DNA from 2 places in the Pseudomonas sp. GB2N2 genome. Region 2 is predicted to be linked to the other one. Evidence: riboswitches for the same ligand, from Rfam matches in the RefSeq annotation. Region 2 holds a riboswitch; the other holds the start of a gene.
What was found. Region 2 has a riboswitch for cobalamin ahead of cobW (cobalamin biosynthesis protein CobW). Riboswitches for the same ligand answer to the same signal wherever they lie in the genome.
Positions count from the first base shown of each region.

Region 1: it holds a riboswitch for cobalamin, as region 2 does, so the genes downstream of both, cobO (cob(I)yrinic acid a,c-diamide adenosyltransferase) here and cobW (cobalamin biosynthesis protein CobW) in region 2, are expected to answer to the same signal.

Region 1 is NZ_CM142701.1:2,777,310-2,787,399, reverse strand. Features, by position in the region: gene hda (DnaA regulatory inactivator Hda) at 161-865, shown strand; gene ACYZT4_RS12880 (C40 family peptidase) at 1,079-1,705, shown strand; gene ACYZT4_RS12875 (C40 family peptidase) at 1,927-2,463, shown strand; gene ACYZT4_RS12870 (PQQ-dependent sugar dehydrogenase) at 2,551-3,864, opposite strand; gene ACYZT4_RS12865 (hypothetical protein) at 3,933-4,517, opposite strand; cobalamin riboswitch at 4,673-4,906, shown strand; gene cobO (cob(I)yrinic acid a,c-diamide adenosyltransferase) at 4,988-5,599, shown strand; gene ACYZT4_RS12855 (cobyrinate a,c-diamide synthase) at 5,610-7,010, shown strand; gene bluB (5,6-dimethylbenzimidazole synthase) at 7,007-7,657, shown strand; gene cbiB (adenosylcobinamide-phosphate synthase CbiB) at 7,654-8,562, shown strand; gene cobD (threonine-phosphate decarboxylase CobD) at 8,555-9,547, shown strand; gene ACYZT4_RS12835 (cobyric acid synthase) at 9,544-10,090, shown strand, end outside.
Region 2 is NZ_CM142701.1:1,389,138-1,399,227, reverse strand. Features, by position in the region: gene cobN (cobaltochelatase subunit CobN) at 1-3,010, opposite strand, end outside; gene cobW (cobalamin biosynthesis protein CobW) at 3,014-4,081, opposite strand; cobalamin riboswitch at 4,178-4,390, opposite strand; cobalamin riboswitch at 4,479-4,706, shown strand; gene ACYZT4_RS06425 (CbtB domain-containing protein) at 4,827-5,021, shown strand; gene ACYZT4_RS06420 (CbtA family protein) at 5,033-5,737, shown strand; gene ACYZT4_RS06415 (cobalamin biosynthesis protein) at 5,734-6,159, shown strand; gene cobM (precorrin-4 C(11)-methyltransferase) at 6,232-6,978, shown strand; gene nfuA (Fe-S biogenesis protein NfuA) at 7,133-7,717, opposite strand; gene ACYZT4_RS06400 (acyltransferase family protein) at 7,775-8,809, opposite strand; gene ACYZT4_RS06395 (fatty acid cis/trans isomerase) at 8,925-10,090, opposite strand, start outside.

The DNA of each region.
Region 1 (10,090 bases), 1.4 Mb from region 2:
GCGCTGCTCTGCGCAAAAAACTGTCACAAAACCGGTGTGATAACGCAAACCTTTGATTTTGCTTATGGTCCGCCGCATTGTGCGGTCAGCGTCACGGGTATAAACTTCGCAAACTTTACACAGAGGCCACTAACGGTTCCTTGGGAACTGTTCAGTCAGCATGAAACCGATTCAGCTGCCCCTAGGTGTGCGTCTGCGTGACGACGCTACCTTTATCAATTACTACCCAGGCGCCAACGCCGCTGCACTCGGCTATGTCGAGCGGCTGTGCGAAGCCGACGCCGGCTGGACCGAGAGCCTGATTTATCTCTGGGGCAAGGACGGGGTAGGGCGCACGCACCTGCTGCAAGCCGCCTGCCTGCGATTTGAACAGCAGGGCGAGCCGGCGGTGTATCTGCCGTTGGCCGAACTGCTGGATCGCGGCACCGAAATCCTCGACAACCTAGAACAGTACGAACTGGTCTGCCTGGACGATCTGCAGGCGGTTGCTGGCCGAGCGGATTGGGAAGAAGCGTTGTTTCACCTGTTCAACCGTCTGCGCGACAGCGGTCGGCGTCTGCTGATTGCCGCGTCGACTTCACCGCGCGAATTGCCGGTAAAGCTGGCGGACCTGAAATCGCGCCTGACCCTGGCACTGATTTTCCAGATGCGACCGCTGTCCGACGAAGACAAACTGCGTGCCTTGCAACTGCGCGCCTCCCGTCGCGGCCTGCACCTGACCGACGAAGTCGGGCATTTTATTCTGACTCGCGGTACTCGCAGCATGAGCGCGTTGTTCGAGTTGCTTGAGCGCCTCGATCAAGCTTCCCTCCAAGCTCAGCGCAAGTTGACTATCCCCTTCCTCAAAGAGACGTTAGGTTGGTGAAGCCCCCGTTTTTCGGGGGCTTCGGCATATTTCAGGCGTCAGAAAATCCGCTTTCCTGCGAGGTGCAGGCCGCGCGAACGTCTAAATGGGGCTTAAGCGCTTAGATGTCAGCGCGAAACCGGGAAGTCACATTAAGTTCGATTGAATTTGCAAATCAGACCGATAGTGGGCATAGTCTCGGCTTCTTTATAACTAACAGCCACGGTCGTGCCCATGCTAAAGCGCTTCGCACCCCTCGTGCCTCTCGCACTCGTCACCCTGTTGTTCGGTTGCGCTGCCCACTCTCCAGTGTCCGAGCAAGCGCCGCAACAGCAGGCTAAAAATTCAGTTACCGCTCAATCCTCTTCCATTCTTTTCCAGGAAGAGCTCGCTACTGACAAGGAACTGGCTGACTTCGCCGACGGCAAGTCGTACCAGCTTCCGGTTCTGGCCGACAGCATCCTTGAACGTGGCATGTCCCTGATCGGTACCCGTTACCGTTTCGGCGGTACCTCCGAGGCAGGCTTCGATTGCAGCGGCTTCATCGGTTACCTGTTCCGTGAAGAGGCCGGCATGAACCTGCCGCGCTCCACACGCGAAATGATCAACGTTGACGCACCGCTGGTCGCTCGCAGTGCGCTCAAGCCGGGCGATCTGCTGTTCTTCGCCACCAATGGTCGCCGCGGTCGTGTCAGTCACGCCGGGATCTACCTTGGCGACAACCAGTTCATCCACTCCAGCAGCCGCAAAAGCGGTGGTGTCCGGGTTGATAGCCTGGGTGACAGCTACTGGAACAAAACCTTCATCGAAGCCAAGCGCGCACTCGCAATGGCCCCGACCGTGGTCACAGCACGCAAGTAAATGTTCTGCAGTCGTCACCTCAGTGGCGACAATCGCCGGCGCTGCAACGGAGTAGGCGGACAATTTGTAAGGCGAACTTAAAGTCTTACTTGAAGTTTGGCGTATAGCCGCTAGAATCCTGTCTATTATTGATGGCAAACCGCCTGCGTGCTGCGCAGGCGGTTTTCTTTTCTGTCCTTTCGACGGGAAAAAAGCCGCAGCCAGATCAGGATGTTCTGCAGATGACGATGTCGGCCCGCCTCGCACTCATGTTTTTCGCAGCATTGCTCAGCGCTTGCGCCAGTCGCCCACCGCCGCCTGCGTCGGTGGTCCGCGCGCCGATTGTCTTCAGTTCTTCGCAACCCTTTTCGCCCGAGGCGGAAGACGTGCTGTTTCGCGCGTTGGGCCTTGTTGGCACGCCTTATCGCTGGGGCGGCAACACGCCGGATTCAGGATTCGATTGCAGCGGCCTGATCGGTTATGTCTACCGCGACGTCGCCGGCATCGCCTTGCCGCGCACCACCCGCGAAATGATTAGCATGCAGGCGGCCGACGTCGGTAAAGAAGGCTTGCAAACCGGCGACCTGATTTTCTTCGCCACCAATGGCGGCTCCCAGGTCAGCCACGCGGGGATTTATGTCGGCGAAGGCCGCTTCGTGCACGCGCCGGCGACTGGCGGCACGGTGAAGCTCGACAGCCTGTCCAAGGCGTATTGGCAGAAAGCCTACCTCAGCGCCAAGCGTGTCCTGCAACCTGAACATCTGGCGCGCAATCCTTAGTTCCTGGCGGTCATCGGGCGCTGGCGTTAAACCCCTGTGGGAGCGGGCAACCCCGCTCCCACATTTTTTATGTCTTGAAAGTCGGATCTACTTCACCGCTGACACCCGCCACACCTTGTTCCCCACATCATCCGCCACCAGCAAGTCCCCCTGTTGATCGATCACCACACCCACCGGCCGGCCCATGGCGTCTTCGTCTTTATTGAGGAACCCGGTCAGCACATCCACCGGGGTCCCGGTCGGTTTGCCCGCCTTGAACGGCACGAAAATCACTTTGTAACCACTGTGCGGCTTGCGGTTCCACGACCCGTGCTGGCCGATGAATGCGCCTTCCTTGAATTGCGCGGGCAGCGAATTGCCTTCAGCAAACGTCAGGCCCAGCGACGCCGTATGCGGGCCGACCGCGTAGTCCGGTGCAATGGCCTTGGCCACCAGGTCCGGGTTTTGCGGGTCGACGCGAATGTCTACGTGCTGACCGTAATAACTGAACGGCCAACCGTAGAATGCGCCGTCCTTGACCGAGGTGATGTAGTCCGGCACCAGGTCGCTGCCGATTTCATCCCGCTCGTTGACCGCCGTCCACAGCGCGCCACTCTGCGGCTCCCAGGCCATGCCGTTCGGGTTACGCAAGCCTGACGCGAAGATCCGGTGGTTACCGCTAGCGCGATCGACTTCCCAGATCGCCGCGCGACCTTCTTCCTTGTCCAGACCGTTTTCAGCGACGTTGCTGTTGGAGCCGACGGTGACGTACAGCTTGCTCCCGTCCTTGCTGGCGATGACGTTTTTGGTCCAGTGGTGATTCAGAGGGCCGCCCGGCAGATCGACGACTTTGATCGGTTGCGACTTGATCGCCGTATCGCCGTCTTCATAGTGGAATCGCATCAAACGATCGGTATCGGCGACATACAGGTCGTTGCCGACCAGGGTCATGCCGAAAGGCGAATTGAGGTTTTCCAGGAACACCGTTCGGGTTTCGGCGATGCCGTCGTGGTCCTTGTCCCGTAGCAGCGTGATCCGGTTCGGGCTTGGGACGCCAGCACCGGCGCGGCCCATGACTTTCTTCATGACCCAGCCTTTGATGCCTTTGCCGTCATCGGGTTTCGGTGGCGCGTTGGTTTCGGCGACCAGCACGTCGCCGTTGGGCAGTACGTACAGCCAGCGCGGGTGATCGAGACCTTCGGCAAACGCGGCGACCTGGGTGCCCGCGGCGGCGGTGGGTTTTGCGCCATCGGGCCAGCCGATGGCCGGAGCGATGTTCACCGTCGGGATCAGGGTCTTGTTCGGTTCTGGCAGTTTGGGCGACGGGCCGGTGCCGTCGGAGACTTGCAGGCTGGAGGTTTCACCGCAGGCGGCGAGCCCTCCGGCGAGGGCGATGACGAGAACGAGCTGGGGCTTGCGCATGCTGAACTTCCCTATAAATGCAGTGACCTGATCAGTAGAGAAGCGCAAACCCGCGATGGTTCAACCGGTTAGCCGCGAGCCTCCTTGAGGAGCACGGCAATACCCGGGTGATAGTTGCCGGCTTCGTTGCGCAATTTGCGGTAGGCGTAGGGGAAATACCAGGCGACGGCGCAGGAATGTTCCTTTTGCAGGTCGTCCACCATGTCCTGGAGTTCTTCCGGCGTCGCGCTTTGCTGGGCCTTTTGTGGGGCAACGAACAGGCAGCCGAGCTTCAGGTCGCTGGAGTAGCTGATGCGTTTTGCTTCGCTGGTGATGTCCAGCAACGCCTGAGTCAGGTTCAGGCTATTGACCCGTGGCCAGCGTTGCGTGGTTTGCAGATAAGCGCGTTCTTCGGGAGAAGCGATAAACAGATCGGCGCGACCGTTGCGTTCGCCTTCTTCATTCTGTTTGCGCGTGGGTGTTTGCTGCAGCGTGACCATTTCCGCCATCCAGGCCGCGGCGGAGAGCAAGCCGAGGTTGGCTTTTTCGTCGTACCAGTAAGGGGTGTCGTTATCGCCGCGCACGGCGTTGTAGCGGTCAATACAGTCAAACCACCGTTCCAGCACCGGGCGCAGGAATTCCAGCTTCGGATTGCTGATGATCATGCCTTGCATACGGCTTACCCTTGTTCTTGTGATGTGGGGTTGTGGCTATTTGATATCACTGCTGAGAGTGTGGCACAAAGATTATCATCAGTTAGTTGATCGACGGCAGTTATTCGCCCGGCGGCGCCCCGGCTTTAATTGACGCTCCACCCCCAACCCTCTAACCTTCGCGGCTTGTTTCAGGTGCTCTGTGGCCTCGGTCGACAGAGTGAAACAGGGAAGCCGGTGAGTGCGTTGGTTCAACTGATGAACCGCCACGATCCCGGCGCTGCCCCCGCAACGGTAAATGAGTGAAAACTGCGCCTTGAGCCACTGTGTTTTTATCGACATGGGAAGGCGCGCAGTCCGGCGAAAAGCCGCTCATGAGCCCGGAGACCGGCCTGATCCATCCAGCGGCATCACGGTGGGCGATGCCAGGCTTTTTGCCGTCTATTCTTGTGCCTGCCCGCCGTTATCCAGTCTCAACGGAGAGCTCCCCCATGACTGATACCCCCGATCGTGACGAACGCCACCTGGCGCGCATGCTGCGCAAAAAAGCCGTGATCGACGAGCGCATCGCCAACTCGCCGAACGAATGCGGGCTGCTGCTGGTGCTGACCGGCAATGGCAAAGGCAAAAGCAGCTCGGCGTTCGGCATGCTCGCGCGCTCCATGGGCCATGGCATGCAATGCGGCGTGGTGCAGTTCATCAAGGGCCGTCACAGCACCGGTGAAGAGTTGTTCTTCCGGCGTTTCCCGGAGCAGGTAAGGTTCCATGTGATGGGCGAGGGCTTTACCTGGGAAACCCAGGACCGTCAGCGCGACATCGCCGCCGCGGAAGCGGCCTGGGCGGTTACCCGCGAACTGCTGCGCGATCCGTCGATCGGCCTGGTGGTGCTCGACGAATTGAACATCGCCCTCAAGCACGGATACCTCGACCTCGATCAGGTACTCAGCGACTTGCAGGCCCGTCCACCGATGCAGCACGTGGTGGTCACCGGCCGCGGCGCCAAGCCGGAAATGATCGAACTGGCCGACACCGTCACCGAAATGGGCGTGATCAAGCATGCGTTCCAGGCCGGGATCAAAGCGCAGAAGGGCGTTGAGCTGTGAGTACTATTTTATGAAAAGCCTGCGTCATTGCCCGGCGGTCCTGATCGCCGCGCCGGCCTCAGGCCAGGGCAAGACCACCGTCACTGCCGCGCTGGCCCGTTTGCATCGCAATCAGGGACGCAAGGTTCGCGTGTTCAAATGCGGCCCGGACTTTCTCGACCCGATGATCCTCGAGCGCGCCAGCGGTGCGCCGGTGTATCAACTGGACATGTGGATGGTCGGCGAGCAGGAAAGTCGTCGGTTGTTGTGGGAAGCTGCCGGTGAAGCGGATCTGATCCTGATCGAAGGCGTCATGGGCCTGTTCGACGGCACGCCGTCGAGCGCCGACCTGGCGCGGCACTTCGGCGTGCCGGTGCTCGGAGTGATCGACGGTACGGCAATGGCGCAGACCTTCGGCGCGCTGGCGTTGGGCCTGGCGAAGTATCAGCCGGATTTGCCGTTCGCCGGGGTGCTGGCCAACCGTGTGGGCACCTTGCGCCATGCTCAGTTGCTCGAAGGCAGCCTGACCGAAGGTATGCGCTGGTACGGCGCATTGTCCCGGGAAACCGGGATTGAATTGCCGAGCCGGCACCTTGGTCTGGTGCAGGCCAGCGAGTTGAATGACCTCGATCTGCGTCTCGATGCGGCGGCTGAATCACTGGCCAGCAGCTGCGACGTTGCGCTGCCGCCACCGGTGCAATTCGCTGCGCCCGAAATGATCGCCGCCGAACCGTTGCTGGACGGTGTTCGCATTGCGGTGGCCCGTGACGAAGCCTTTGCGTTTACTTACGGCGCGAGTCTGGATTTGCTGCGGGCGATGGGCGCTGAACTGTCGTTCTTTTCGCCGATTCGTGACACCCAGTTGCCGGAAGCTGACAGCCTCTATCTGCCGGGCGGTTACCCGGAATTGCACCATGTGGCGCTGTCGCAAAATACGTCGATGCTCGACGCCATCCGCGCGCATCACGCGGCGGGCAAACCGTTGCTGGCCGAATGTGGCGGCATGTTGTACCTGCTCGATTCGCTGACCGATATCGAGGGCTCGCGCGCGGAACTGGTCGGTTTGCTCGCGGGTGATGCGGTGATGCAGAAAAAGCTGGCGGCGCTGGCCTTGCAAGCGGTGGAGTTGCCGGAAGGTTCGCTGCGCGGGCATACCTATCACCATTCGTTGACCAGCACCGAACTAGAGCCGATTGCCCGTGGCCTGAGCCCGAATGGCGGGCGCGGGGCGGAGGCGGTTTATCGCGAGGGGCGGATGACGGCTTCCTACGTACACTTTTATTTTCCGTCGAATCCGACCGCGATTGCCGCGTTGTTTGCGCCTGGACATGAGGTCGCCATCGCGAGCAGGCTCACTCCTACATTGGATAGCGCTTTACCTGAAGAAATGCGGTCAACTGTAGGAGCGAGCCTGCTCGCGAAGAGGCCATGACCGACAACGCATTCACTGAAGGCGAACGCGCAGCGGTTTACCGCGCCATCGCCGAGCGCCGCGACATGCGCCACTTCACCGGTGGCACCGTCGAGCCCGAGCTACTTCTGCGTCTGCTAGAAGCCGCCCACCAAGCCCCGAGCGTCGGCCTGATGCAGCCCTGGCGGTTCATCCGCATCAGCGACCGGGACTTGCGCGGCCAGATCCAGTTACTGGTGGAAGACGAACGCATCCGCACCGCCGAAGCCCTCGGCGAACGCACTGATGAATTCATGAAGCTAAAAGTCGAAGGCATCAACGACTGCGCGGAAGTGCTGGTCGCCGCCTTGATGGACGATCGCGAGCGGCACATTTTCGGCCGCCGCACCTTGCCGGAAATGGACATGGCCTCGCTGTCCTGCGCAATCCAGAACTTGTGGCTGGCGTCCCGTGCCGAAGGACTCGGCATGGGCTGGGTGTCATTGTTCGAACCGCAAGCCCTGGCCGACTTGCTCGGTTTGCCAGTCGGGGCCAAGCCCTTGGCGATTCTTTGCCTGGGGTCGGTCAAGGAATTCTATCCGGCGCCGATGCTGGTACTCGAAGGCTGGGCGCAGGCGCGTTCACTCAGCGAGTTGCTGTATGAAAATTATTGGGGAGTGAGTCAATGAGTGTGGCGTTATTGAGTGTCGCCGCAGTTGCGCTGGATGCGCTGCTGGGTGAACCCAAACGCTGGCATCCGCTGGTGGCGTTCGGCCGTTTTGCCGACCGCATCGAACAACGGTTCAATGGCGGCGGTCGCGGCTGGCGCAGTCACGGCGTCACGGCCTGGGTAATCGCGGTGCTGCCGCTGACGTTGCTCGCCACGGCGTTTTCCTGGGCGCCTTATGTCGGCTGGATCGTCGAGATTCTCGCACTGTATTGCGCCCTCGGTTTGCGCAGTCTGGGTGAGCACGTCGGGCCGGTCGCGAAGGCGCTGCGCAGCGATGATCTGGAGGAAGCGCGCAAGCGTGTCGGCTATCTGGTCAGTCGCCAGACCAGTGAGCTGGACGAGACCGAAGTCGCCCGCGCCGCCACCGAATCGGTATTGGAGAATGGCAGCGACGCGGTATTTGCCGCGCTGTTCTGGTTTGTCGTGGCCGGCGCGCCCGGGGTGGTGCTCTACCGATTGAGCAATACGCTGGATGCGATGTGGGGCTATCGCAACGAACGCTTCGAACGGTTTGGCTGGGCGGCGGCTAAGATCGATGACGTCCTCAACTACATTCCCGCGCGACTGGTGGCGTTGACCTACGCGCTGCTGGGAAAAACCCGACTCGCGCTCAAGTGCTGGCGCAGCCAGGGCCCGACCTGGGACAGCCCGAACGCCGGTCCGGTGATGGCGGCGGGTGCCGGTGCGCTGGGTGTCGAATTGGGCGGGGCGGCGATTTATCACGGTGAACTGCATCAACGTCCGCCGCTGGGCGAAGGCGTGCCGGCGGACGCCGACTCCATCGACCGCGGCTGGCAATTGGTCCAGCGCGGGGTATGGTTATGGCTGCTGATTCTCTGCGTGGGGGCTGAATTTTATGCTTGAACACGGTGGGCGCTTGCGTAAGGTAGCGCTCGAATACGGCATCGCCGAAACCGAATGGCTCGACCTGTCCAGCGGCCTCGCGCCCTGGCCGTTTCCGGTCCCGGACATTCCATTGCGCGCATGGGCGCGATTGCCGGAAACCGATGACGGGCTGGAACAGGCCGCCTGCGATTATTACGGCGCGGCGCATGTGCTGCCGGTGGCCGGTTCGCAAATGGCCATCCAGTTGCTGCCACGTTTGCGCCGGGTCGGCAAGGTCGGCGTATTGTCGCCGTGCTACGCCGAGCACGCCGAAGCCTGGCGACGCAACGGCTACATTGTGCGCGAAGTGCTGGAGCAGGAAGTCGACTTCTTCCTCGACAGCCTCGATGTGCTGGTGGTGGTCAACCCGAACAATCCTACCGGCCTGAGCCTGACCCCGAGCCGTTTGCTCGCCTGGCATTCCAGGCTCGCCCAGCGCGGCGGCTGGCTGGTGGTGGACGAGGCGTTCATGGACAACACGCCGCAGCTGAGCCTGGCGCCGTGTGCGCATCAGGTCGGCTTGATTGTGCTGCGTTCCTTTGGCAAGTTTTTTGGTCTGGCCGGGGTGCGGCTGGGGTTCGTGCTGGCGGAGCGCAAGTTGCTCAAATTGCTCGCCGAGCAAGTCGGGCCGTGGGGCGTCAGCGGACCGACGCGAGTGGTCGGGCAAGCCTGTTTGCGGGATACCGAGGGGCACGCCAGGCAACGTGTACGCACCGAACAGGCCCGCGAACGTTTGGCGTTGTTGCTTGAGGTGAATGGTTTCAAACCTCAGGGCGGTTGCGCGTTGTTTCAATGGGTGGTGACCGAGCTCGCGCCAGAGCTGCACAAGTTCATGGCCCGGCGCGGCATTCTATTGCGGCTGTTCACGCACACCACCAGCCTGCGTTTCGGCCTGCCCGGCGAAGAAGCCGATTGGGCTCGACTTGAGCAAGCGCTCGACGCCTTTGCCAAGGAAACCCGATGACCACGTTGATGGTGCAGGGCACGACCTCGGATGCGGGTAAAAGCACGCTGGTGACGGCGCTGTGTCGCTGGGTCATCCGCCAAGGCGTGCGCGTCGTGCCGTTCAAGCCGCAGAACATGGCACTCAACAGTGCCGTGACCACCGACGGCGGCGAGATCGGTCGCGCACAAGCGGTGCAGGCCCAGGCCGCCAAACTTGAACCGCACACCGACATGAACCCGGTGCTGCTCAAACCCAACAGCGACACCGGCGCCCAAGTGATCATTCACGGGCGCGCCGTCACCACGATGAACGCCGTCGCCTATCACGACTACAAAGTCATCGCCATGCAAGCAGTGCTGGCTTCCCACGCACGGCTGAGCGCGGCTTATCCCGTGGTCATGGTCGAAGGCGCGGGTTCGCCGGCGGAGATCAATCTGCGTGCCGGCGACATTGCCAACATGGGATTTGCCGAGGCGGTGGATTGCCCGGTGGTGCTGATCGCCGACATCAATCGCGGCGGGGTCTTCGCGCATTTGGTGGGCACGCTGGAACTGCTGTCGC
Region 2 (10,090 bases):
GCACGGCGGCGTCGAACAGGCGGATCAGATTGGCAAAGGCATCACGGAAGAACCCCGAGACGCGCAACGTCACGTCGACGCGCGGACGGTCGAGCAGGCTCAAGGGCAGAATCTCGAAATCGTCGACCCGCTGGCTGCCCGTGGCCCAGACCGGACGCACGCCCATCAGCGCCATGGCTTGCGCGATGTCATCGCCACCGGTGCGCATGGTCGCGGTGCCCCAAACCGACAGGCCGAGCTGACGCAAATGATCGCCGTGGTCCTGCAAGTGCCGTTCGAGAATCAGGTTCGCCGACTGAAAGCCAATGCGCCACGCGGTGGTGGTTGGCAGGTTCCGCACGTCGACCGAGTAGAAGTTGCGGCCGGTAGGCAGCACGTCCAGCCGCCCGCGACTCGGCGCGCCGCTCGGGCCGGCGGGGACAAAGCGACCGCTGAGGGCGTCGAGCAGGCCGCGCATTTCTGCGGGTCCGCAGGCGTCCAACCGTGGCGCGACCACCTCAAGCAGGTTGTCGAGGATGGCGTTCACTTCAACCCACCCCGCCCCTTGTAGGAGTGAGCCTGCTCGCGATGGTGTGTCAGTCGACACCGATGTGGCTGACACACCATCGCGAGCAGGCTCACTCCTACAGGTATCGAGTGTCTGGGAGATCAGTTGCGCGGCAAACAGTTCCAGGCGTTCGCGGGTATCGCCGGCTGTTCGCCAGGCTTCTTCACTGACAGATTGCAAGGCATCCGGACGCGGCCCGATCCACGGCTCGGCCAACGCACAATCCAGCGGATCAAACCCCAACTCGAACGCCTTGGCCAACGCCCGCAACAAACTCGACTGCGCCCCGCGACCATCGCCCCGGGGAATGCGCAGCAACGCCAGCAATGTATCAATGCGCAAACGCCCGGTCGGCGATTCGCCGAAGATGTGCAGGCCATCGCGGATTTGCGACTCCTTCAAATCGCACAGGTAAGTGTCGAGGCGCGGCAGCCAGATCGCGGCGTCTGCATCGCTGTCGAGCTTCGCGTCCAGTTGCAGCTCGCGGTCGATGTGCGTGTCGCGCACCAGTTGCAGGATGTCGCGCTGCAATTCCCGGGCGCGACGTGGATCGAGCAATTGCGCTTCATAATATTCGTCGGCGAGCAATTCAAGGTTACGCAGCGGCCCGTAGGTCTCGGCGCGAGTCAGCGGTGGCATCAGGTGATCAATGATCACCGCTTGCGTGCGACGCTTGGCCTGGGCGCCCTCGCCCGGATCGTTGACGATGAACGGATAGATATTCGGCAGCGGCCCGAGCAACGCGTCCGGCCAGCAGTTTTCCGACAGCCCGACGCCCTTGCCCGGCAGCCATTCGAGGTTGCCGTGCTTGCCGACATGGATCACGCCGTGGGCGCCGTAGGTGTTGCGCAACCAGAAATAGAACGCCAGATAACCGTGGGGTGGCACCAGGTCCGGGTCGTGATACACCGCGCTCGGATCGACCTGATAACCCCGCGCCGGTTGAATGCCGACGAAGGTCAGACCAAAACGCAACCCGGCGATCATCATCCGCCCGCCACGGCACATCGGGTCGCTGTCCGGCGCGCCCCAGCGTTCCAGCACGGCGTGGCGATTGGCTTCGGGCAACGCGTTGAACATCCGCTGGTAGTCATCCAGCGCCAAGCTTTGATGGCACGGACGCTGGTCGAGGGTGTCGAGGTCGTTGCTGACGCCGCCGAGCAATTGCTGGATCAACGCGGTGCCGCTTTCAGGCAGCTCTGCCGGCAACGGATAACCTTCCTGATGCAACGCACGCAGGATGTTCAGCGCCGCAGCCGGGGTATCGAGGCCGACGCCATTGCCAATGCGCCCGTCGCGGGTCGGGTAGTTGGCGAGGATCAGCGCGATGCGCTTTTCGCTGTTCGGCACCCGCGCCAGATCGATCCAGCGCCGCGCCAGTTCTGCGACAAAATCCATGCGTTCCGGTTGTGGCCGGTAACACACCACATCCGATTGACTGCGCTCGCTGCGCCACGCCAGGTCCTTGAAGCTGATCGGCCGACTGATAATTCGACCGTCGAGTTCCGGAAGCGCGATGTGCATCGCCAGATCGCGCGGCCCGAGGCCTTGCTCGCTGGCGCGCCAGCCGGGTTCGTTGTCTTGGGCGCAGATGGCCTGGATCACCGGAATATTGCGGCGGAACGGCCGCAAATGCGGGGCTTCCGGGCTGGACTGGGCGAAGCCGGTGGTGTTGAGAATCACCCCGGCTTCGACTTCATCCAGCCAGTCCTCGACCACCGTCAGGCAGCCGGGTTCTTTCAGACTGGCCACGGCAATCGGCAACGGGTTCAAGCCCGCCGCTTGCAAGCGCCGGCAGAACACATCAATGAACGCGGTGTTCGCCGCCTGCAAATGCGAGCGGTAAAACAGCACCGCTGCGACCGGCTGACCGCCTTGCCAGTCGGCTTGCCAATCCTTCAGTTCCGCAGGACTTTTTTGTGGGTGGTAGAGCGCGGTGCGCGGCAGGGTTTGCGGTTCGGCCCAGGCGTAGTCGCGATCCAGCCAGCGATTGGCCAGGCAGCGAAAAAAATCGAGGGCGTTGGCCATGCCGCCCTGGCGCAGGTAATGCCAGAGCCGGTCGCGATCTTCGGCAACCACGCTGCTGAGGTCGCTGAGCTCCGGGTCCGGACGGTCGTCACCGGGCACCAGAATCAGTTGCACGCCGCGCTGCGACAACTCGACCAGACGTTCGACCCCGTAACGCCAATAAGCAATGCCGCCATGCAGCGAAATCAGGATCACCTTGGCGTGACGCAGCACTTCGTCGACATACAAATCGACCGACGCGTGATTTTGCACCTGCATCGGATTGGCCAGGCGAACGCTCGGGTAATCGTCCGGCAACTGCTGCGCGGCCTCGGCGAGCAACGCCAGGCTGGAATCGCCGCTGCACAGGATCACCAGTTCGGCGGGGGTTTGCCCAAGGTCGGCAATATTGTCATCCGAGACGAAACCGCCGGGCTGGGTCCTGAGCAAGTGCATGGGTTAAACGCTGAGCGCGGCGCGCAATTGCGCTTCGAGTTGTGCGGCGTCCAGCGCCTGACCGATCAACACCAGACGCGTGGTACGCGCTTCATCGGCACCCCACTGACGGTCGAAATGCTTGTCGAAACGCGTGCCCACGCCCTGAATCAGCAGGCGCATCGGTTTGTTCGGGATCGCGGCGAAGCCCTTGACGCGGAGGATGCCGTGCTTGACCACCAGTTGGGTCAGCGCGTCCATCAGCAGGCTTTCGTCGGCCTGCGGCAATTCGATGGAAATCGAATCGAACGCGTCGTGATCGTGGTCGTCAGGGTCAGCGCCGTCGTGGTGATGATCGTGATGGCTGTGACGGCTGTCGATGTGCTCTTCGGAACCAGCGCCGAGGCCGATCAATACGTCCAGTGGCACGCGACCGCTGCAGGCTTCGATGACTTTCACCGCCGGCGGCAGTTCTTCGGCGACTTCCAGGCGCACACGGGCCAGGTCTTCAGGGCTGATCAGGTCGGCCTTGTTGAGGATCACCAGGTCGGCACTGGCCAGTTGATCGGCGAACAGTTCGTGCAGCGGCGATTCGTGGTCCAGGTTCGGGTCAAGTTTGCGCTGGGCGTCGACCTGATCCGGGAAAGCGGCGAAGGTACCGGCGGCCACGGCCGGGCTGTCGACCACGGTGATCACCGCGTCAACCGTGCAGGCGCTGCGGATTTCCGGCCATTGGAAGGCTTGGACCAGAGGTTTTGGCAAGGCCAGGCCCGACGTTTCGATGAGGATGTGATCGAGGTCACCGCGACGGGCAACCAGTTCGCGCATCACCGGGAAAAATTCTTCCTGGACGGTGCAACACAGGCAGCCGTTGGCCAGTTCGTAGACCCGGCCGTTGGCTTCTTCCTCAGTGCAGCCGATGGAACACTGCTTGAGGATGTCGCCGTCGATGCCCAGCTCGCCGAATTCATTGACGATCACCGCGATGCGCCGGCCCTGGGCATTGTCGAGCATATGACGCAGCAACGTGGTTTTGCCCGAGCCGAGAAAGCCGGTAACGATGGTGACGGGGAGTTTGGCCAGTGTTTTCATCGGATGCCCTTTGGCAAGGTGGCGGGCAAACGGGACGACGACCGCAGCGACAGACGCGCGGAAGATTTCGCCACCGGATCACCCCGCCCGGTTGTAGTGAGAATTCGTGTCGAGGCAGGTCTCCTGGCTGACGGTGTGCCGGTCGAAAGACCGGCGTTCACTGCGCCTTCCCGCGGGCTCCATGGCTGGAGCGTGCAGTGGCGTGGCAGCGAACATCACCGTTCACAGTTGCGGGGGCAGCCGCGGCATCGACCGCGTTCCCTTCTTAGCTTCGGCAAACGCCGAAGAACCTCGAATGCGCAAGGCTACGCATCGTCTTGGGGCGGGTCAATGTTCACCGGTTGATCAGCTAAACGAGAACCCTTGCCAATTGACGCCCAACCCCCGCCCATGCTCTCCTACACGCCTTGTTACGGGTGCCCTTCACAGGGTGAAACGGGAAACCGGTGAATCATGTGCTTTACTCAAAGCCATGTCAGTCCGGTGCTGCCCCCGCAACGGTAAGCGAGCGAAGGATCAGATCCACTGTGCCAGCAGTTCGGCATGGGAAGGTGATTCTTGCAGGTTTCGGCTGGCGCCCAAGCCCCTCGCGAGCCCGGAGACCGGCCCGCAACACAAAGTGACTTTGACGTTCACTGAACAACAAACCCGCGGTGGGCGGGCGCTGTTTGAATTTCTGCGAGCCCGGTTCGCAGGGGTCTTTCATGCGCTCTATCCACCCGCTGACAGACCAGAGGGAAGCGCCATGTCGATCATCAGCAGCACCGGCCACGCATCAGCCGGCACCACCACGACCACTTTGGCACAACGCCTGACCGCCGCCGTCTGCGCGTCGATCCTCGGCGCGTGCCTGGTCTACTTCGCCGGTTTCTCGCACATCGAAGCGGTGCACAACGCTGCCCACGACACCCGTCACAGCTCCGCGTTTCCGTGCCATTGAGACCTGCCGATATGATCAAGCGTATTGCGCAAACCGCAGGTTTCACCGGGCTACTGGCCGCCCTGCTGCTGACCCTGCTGCAGAGCTTCTGGGTTGCTCCGCTGATTCTGCAGGCGGAAACCTATGAAAAATCCGAGCCGGCTGTGGTTGAAATGCACGAACACGCCACCGGTGCCGCCGCTCACACCCACGATGCCGACGCCTGGGAGCCGCAAGACGGCTGGCAGCGCGTGCTGTCGACAACCGGCGGCAACCTGGTCGTGGCAGTCGGTTTCGCCCTGATGCTGGCCGGTCTCTACACCTTGCGTGCGCCGACCAAAACGTCCCAAGGCCTGCTGTGGGGCCTGGCCGGTTACGCGACGTTCGTCCTGGCGCCGACCCTCGGCCTGCCGCCGGAACTGCCGGGCACTGCCGCAGCTGATCTGGCGCAACGGCAAATCTGGTGGATCGGCACCGCCGCGTCTACCGCGGTGGGCATTGCCCTCATCGTATTCAGCCGTCACTGGTTGATGAAGATTCTCGGCGTGGCAATCCTCGCGGTTCCCCATGTGATCGGCGCGCCACAACCGGAAGTGCACTCGATGCTCGCTCCGGAAGCTCTGGACGTTCAGTTCAAAATCGCTTCGCAGCTGACCAACATGGGATTCTGGCTTGCTTTGGGCCTGATCAGCGCTTGGTTGTTCCGCCGCAAAAGCGACGGCCAATACCACGCATGACGGAAAACAGTGCGGCGCTGACGCTAGTCGTCGGCCTGGGCTGCCAGCGCGGCTGCCCCGTCAGCACGCTGCGGGCGCTATTCGATCAGGCATTACAGATGCATAACATCGGACTTCAGCAGGTCACGGCCCTGGCCAGCATCGACCTGAAGCGCGACGAGCCGGGCCTGATCGAACTCGCCGCACAACTTGAACTGCCGTTGCTATATTTCAGCAGCGAGCAGTTGCAAGGTTACAAATCGCGACTCAGCCATCTTTCGGACATCGCCTTCGAACGCACCGGATGCTACGGCGTGGCAGAAAGTACCGCCCTCGCCCTCGCAGAACAGTTGGCTCAGGCCCCGGCAACCCTGCTGATTTCGCGGCAAAAATACGCCCAGGCGACCCTGGCAGTGGCGCAGGCCACACAAAACCCCCGATAATCTGCACCCCCGATCATGAGCAATCTTCATCTGAAGCCTTGCCAAGCCCCCCTTTTCTGACAGGAAACGACGATGACCGTCTACTTCATTGGCGCGGGTCCCGGTGACCCGGAGCTGATCACCGTCAAGGGCCAGCGGTTGATCCGCAGCTGCCCAGTGATCATCTACGCCGGCTCCTTGGTACCCGCCGCAGTGCTTGAAGGCCATTGCGCAGAAGTTGTGGTCAACAGCGCCGAACTGCACCTGGAACAGATCATCGACCTGATCAAGACCGCTCACGTTAATGGCCAGGATGTGGCGCGGGTGCATTCCGGCGATCCGAGTCTATATGGCGCTATCGGCGAGCAGATCCGCTACCTGCGCGAACTCGATATTGCGTTTGAAATTATCCCGGGTGTGACGGCCACGGCGGCCTGCGCGGCACTGCTGGGTGCGGAGTTGACGCTGCCGGACGTGTCACAGAGCGTGATTCTGACCCGCTACGCCGACAAGACGGCGATGCCGGCCGGCGAAGAGTTGGCGAGCCTGGCGCAGCATGGGGCGACCATGGCGATTCATCTGGGGGTGAATCACCTGGAGAAAATTCTTGTGGAGTTGCTGCCGCACTACGGCGTGGACTGCCCGATTGCAGTGATTCACCGGGCGACCTGGCCGGATCAGGATTGGGTGGTCGGGACGATTGCGGACATTGCCGGGAAGGTCGAGGCGAAGGGGTTTCGCCGCACCGCATTGATTCTGGTGGGTCGGGTGTTGGGCAGTGATCAATTCAGCGAGTCATCGCTGTATCGCGCCGGACATGCGCATTTGTACAGACCTTAGGGCCTCATCGCGAGCAGGCTCACCCCACAGGGAGTTGTGTGCGACACCGATTCAATGTAGGAGCGAGCCTGCTCGCGATGGCGTCATTGAATTTTCCGCATAAAAAAACGGCGCTCACGGGGCGCCGTTTTTCATGTCGCAGCGAACACCTTAATCAGTAGTAGGCATTTTCTTTCTGCGTGTGGTCAGTCACATCGCGCACACCCTTGAGCTCGGGAACACGCTCGAGCAAGGTGCGCTCGATGCCTTCACGCAAGGTGACGTCGGCCTGGCCGCAGCCCTGGCAACCGCCACCAAACTTCAGCACGGCGATGCCGTCGTCGACCACATCGATCAGGCTGACCTGACCGCCGTGGCTGGCGAGCCCCGGGTTGATTTCGGTTTGCAGGTAATAGTTGATGCGCTCGTTAACCGGGCTGTCGGCGTTGACCATCGGCACTTTGGCGTTTGGCGCCTTGATGGTCAGTTGTCCGCCCATGCGGTCGGTGGCGTAATCGACTACCGCATCGTCCAGAAAAGCTTCGCTGAACGCGTCGATGTAAGCGGTGAAGCTTTTCAGCCCCAGTGCCGTGTCTTCGGGTTTTTCTTCGCCCGGCTTGCAATACGCAATGCAGGTTTCGGCGTACTGGGTGCCAGGCTGGGTAATAAAGACGCGGATCCCGATGTTCGGGGTGTTCTGCTTCGAGAGCAGATCAGCCAGGTAATCGTGGGCGGCGTCGGTGATGGTAATAGCGGTCATGGAAACTCCTCGCAGGCTTGGGCGCAGTTTACGCCAATCATCGCGCCGTACAAAGTCCTAGTATTTTTGTCGGGAAAGCGCCAACTCCCCAGCAGCCGACGGTTCGCCGTCAATCCAGTCTTTAAGCCACCGATAGCTGCATTTTTCCACCCATTCATAACTTGCCCACGAAGCCACGGCGATGGTGGCGACGCAAACGGCGAACATCACGTAGGGATTTACGCCATAACGTTGTGCGATAAATCCACCGGCAGACAGCACCAGCACATGCATCAGGTATACCGAGTAGGAACAATCGCCGAGCAGCTTGAACACCCGTTTGTTCTCGAAAAAACGCTCCAGCGCCATGCAGGCCATCACCAGCACCGCACTCGGCAAGCCCCAGGCGAGGACGCGCGGCTGCGGCGGCAGGTGATAAATCGCCAGCAGTGCACCGCCAATGCCCAGCAGTGGCAGCCATAAGCCGGGCTTGACCCAGCCGCGGCGGTAGATCATGCCAATGGCGATCCCCAGCAAAAACTCGTAGACGATGTCCGAACGGTAGAACTCACTGATCCAGCCATAACCGGTCCACGCTTGGCACACCGCAAACAACAATGCCGCAACGATCAGCAGGCGAACCTGTAAGCGGAACAGCAGCGCCCAGGCAAACAGCACGTAGAAGAGCATTTCGTAATTCAAAGTCCAACCGACATTCAGCGTCGGATAAATCCCGTAACCGCCGGGGTTTTGCGCAGGAATAAATAGCAGTGACATAAGGAAGTTTGACCAACTGACCGTCTGATCCGGCAACACTGGCCGGGCGAAAACCACGACCAACGCCATCAGCACCGTGTACAGCCAATACGCCGGAACGATGCGAAACAGCCGATACAGCAGAAAACGTGTCGGCGGCAGCGATTTGCCCTCGGTGGACAGGAAAATTACCAGGCCACTGATGACGAAGAAGATATCGACGCCGACCGCGCCCTTGTCGATGAACATCTGCCCAATCGGGCCGCGGGCCTTGAAGTCGAAGAAAATCTGCATGAAATGGTGGCAAACCACCGCCCAGGCGGCGAGCGCGCGCAGTGCCTGCACTGAAATCAACATCAATCGCCCTCCCGCTCCACTCTCCAAACCATCACAATTCCCTGTAGAAGCTGGCCAGCTCCTACAGGGGATCTGCGGCGTCTAACAAATCCGACACCGGCCCGCCGTTAAAAGATCAAAGATTCTCGTAGCGGTTCATGTCCAGCACGCCCTCTTCCACCGGATCGGTTTCGTGGACGTAGGTGCTCAGGTCATGGAAGTAAAACCAGAACTGCGGATGACTGCGGCGAATGCCCCAGCGCTCGACGATTTTCCCGAAACGGTTGGCGTCCTTGGCGTTTTCCATCGCATCGACGAACGCCGGCACTTGTTCCGCCGGTACGTTGAAGATGAAATTCGGGTAGCTGCTAAGCACGCCGGGGAAAATCGTCAAGGTGTCGAGCCCCGGCTGATAACGCAGCGACTCGCCAAGAATGAACGCCACATTGCTGTGGGCACGGTTGCGCAACAGGCTATAAACCTCGCGTTTGCCACTGGCGGTTGCAACCCGCAGCATCGTCGCTTCCGGCAATTGATCGATCACCCTCAGCCCGGCAGCAGGACGCGAAGTAAGACGGCTCAGCGCCTGCTCGGCATTCTGCAGGGCCGGATCGATGTTCGGCCGCGAGCAGTAAGCGCCGTCGCAGCGGTTGATCGGATCGGGCCTGGCATCCAGTTCACCGTAACGCGCCAGCAATTGCAGGGCGAAGTCGCGCTTGGGCTCTTTCTCGTCGAGTTTCAGCGCTGTCGGCTTGTCGTCGTTGATGGACTCGTAATCCAGCCACATCTTGAATTGGCCGCTGCTCTGGTACCAGTCATCGAGAAAGCCGTCCCGTGAATCGGCGGGCATCAGGCGCAGGAAGTTCTGCTCGGCGCCATTGCGGATCAGGTCGAAATACAGGCGCGTCTGCGCTTGATGGGAGACGTTGCCGAACACGTCAAAGTTGACCGCCAACTGATAATAGGTCCGCTCCAGCAGCGGAAAGTCGAACAGCCACATCGTCTGCGGCACGTCGCCGATCAGGCCCTTGTTCACCGAGGCGCTGTCGAAATGGCGGAAAATGCTCAGCAACGCGTTGTCGTTGCCAGCCCACAAGGTCGACCAACTCGGCGCCGGCGCGCCCGCATAGTTGTCGCGGCGCAACGCCTCGTACTCGTTACGTTTGTCGCGGTAGTCATGCCACAGGCTGAGCACGCTGCCAACTTCATCGTCCTGCCCCGGCATGGCCAGCAACGGCGTGGCCTGGCCGCGATAGTTGGGGTCGGTAATATAGAGGTCGTATTCCGGCGCCTGGAACAGGG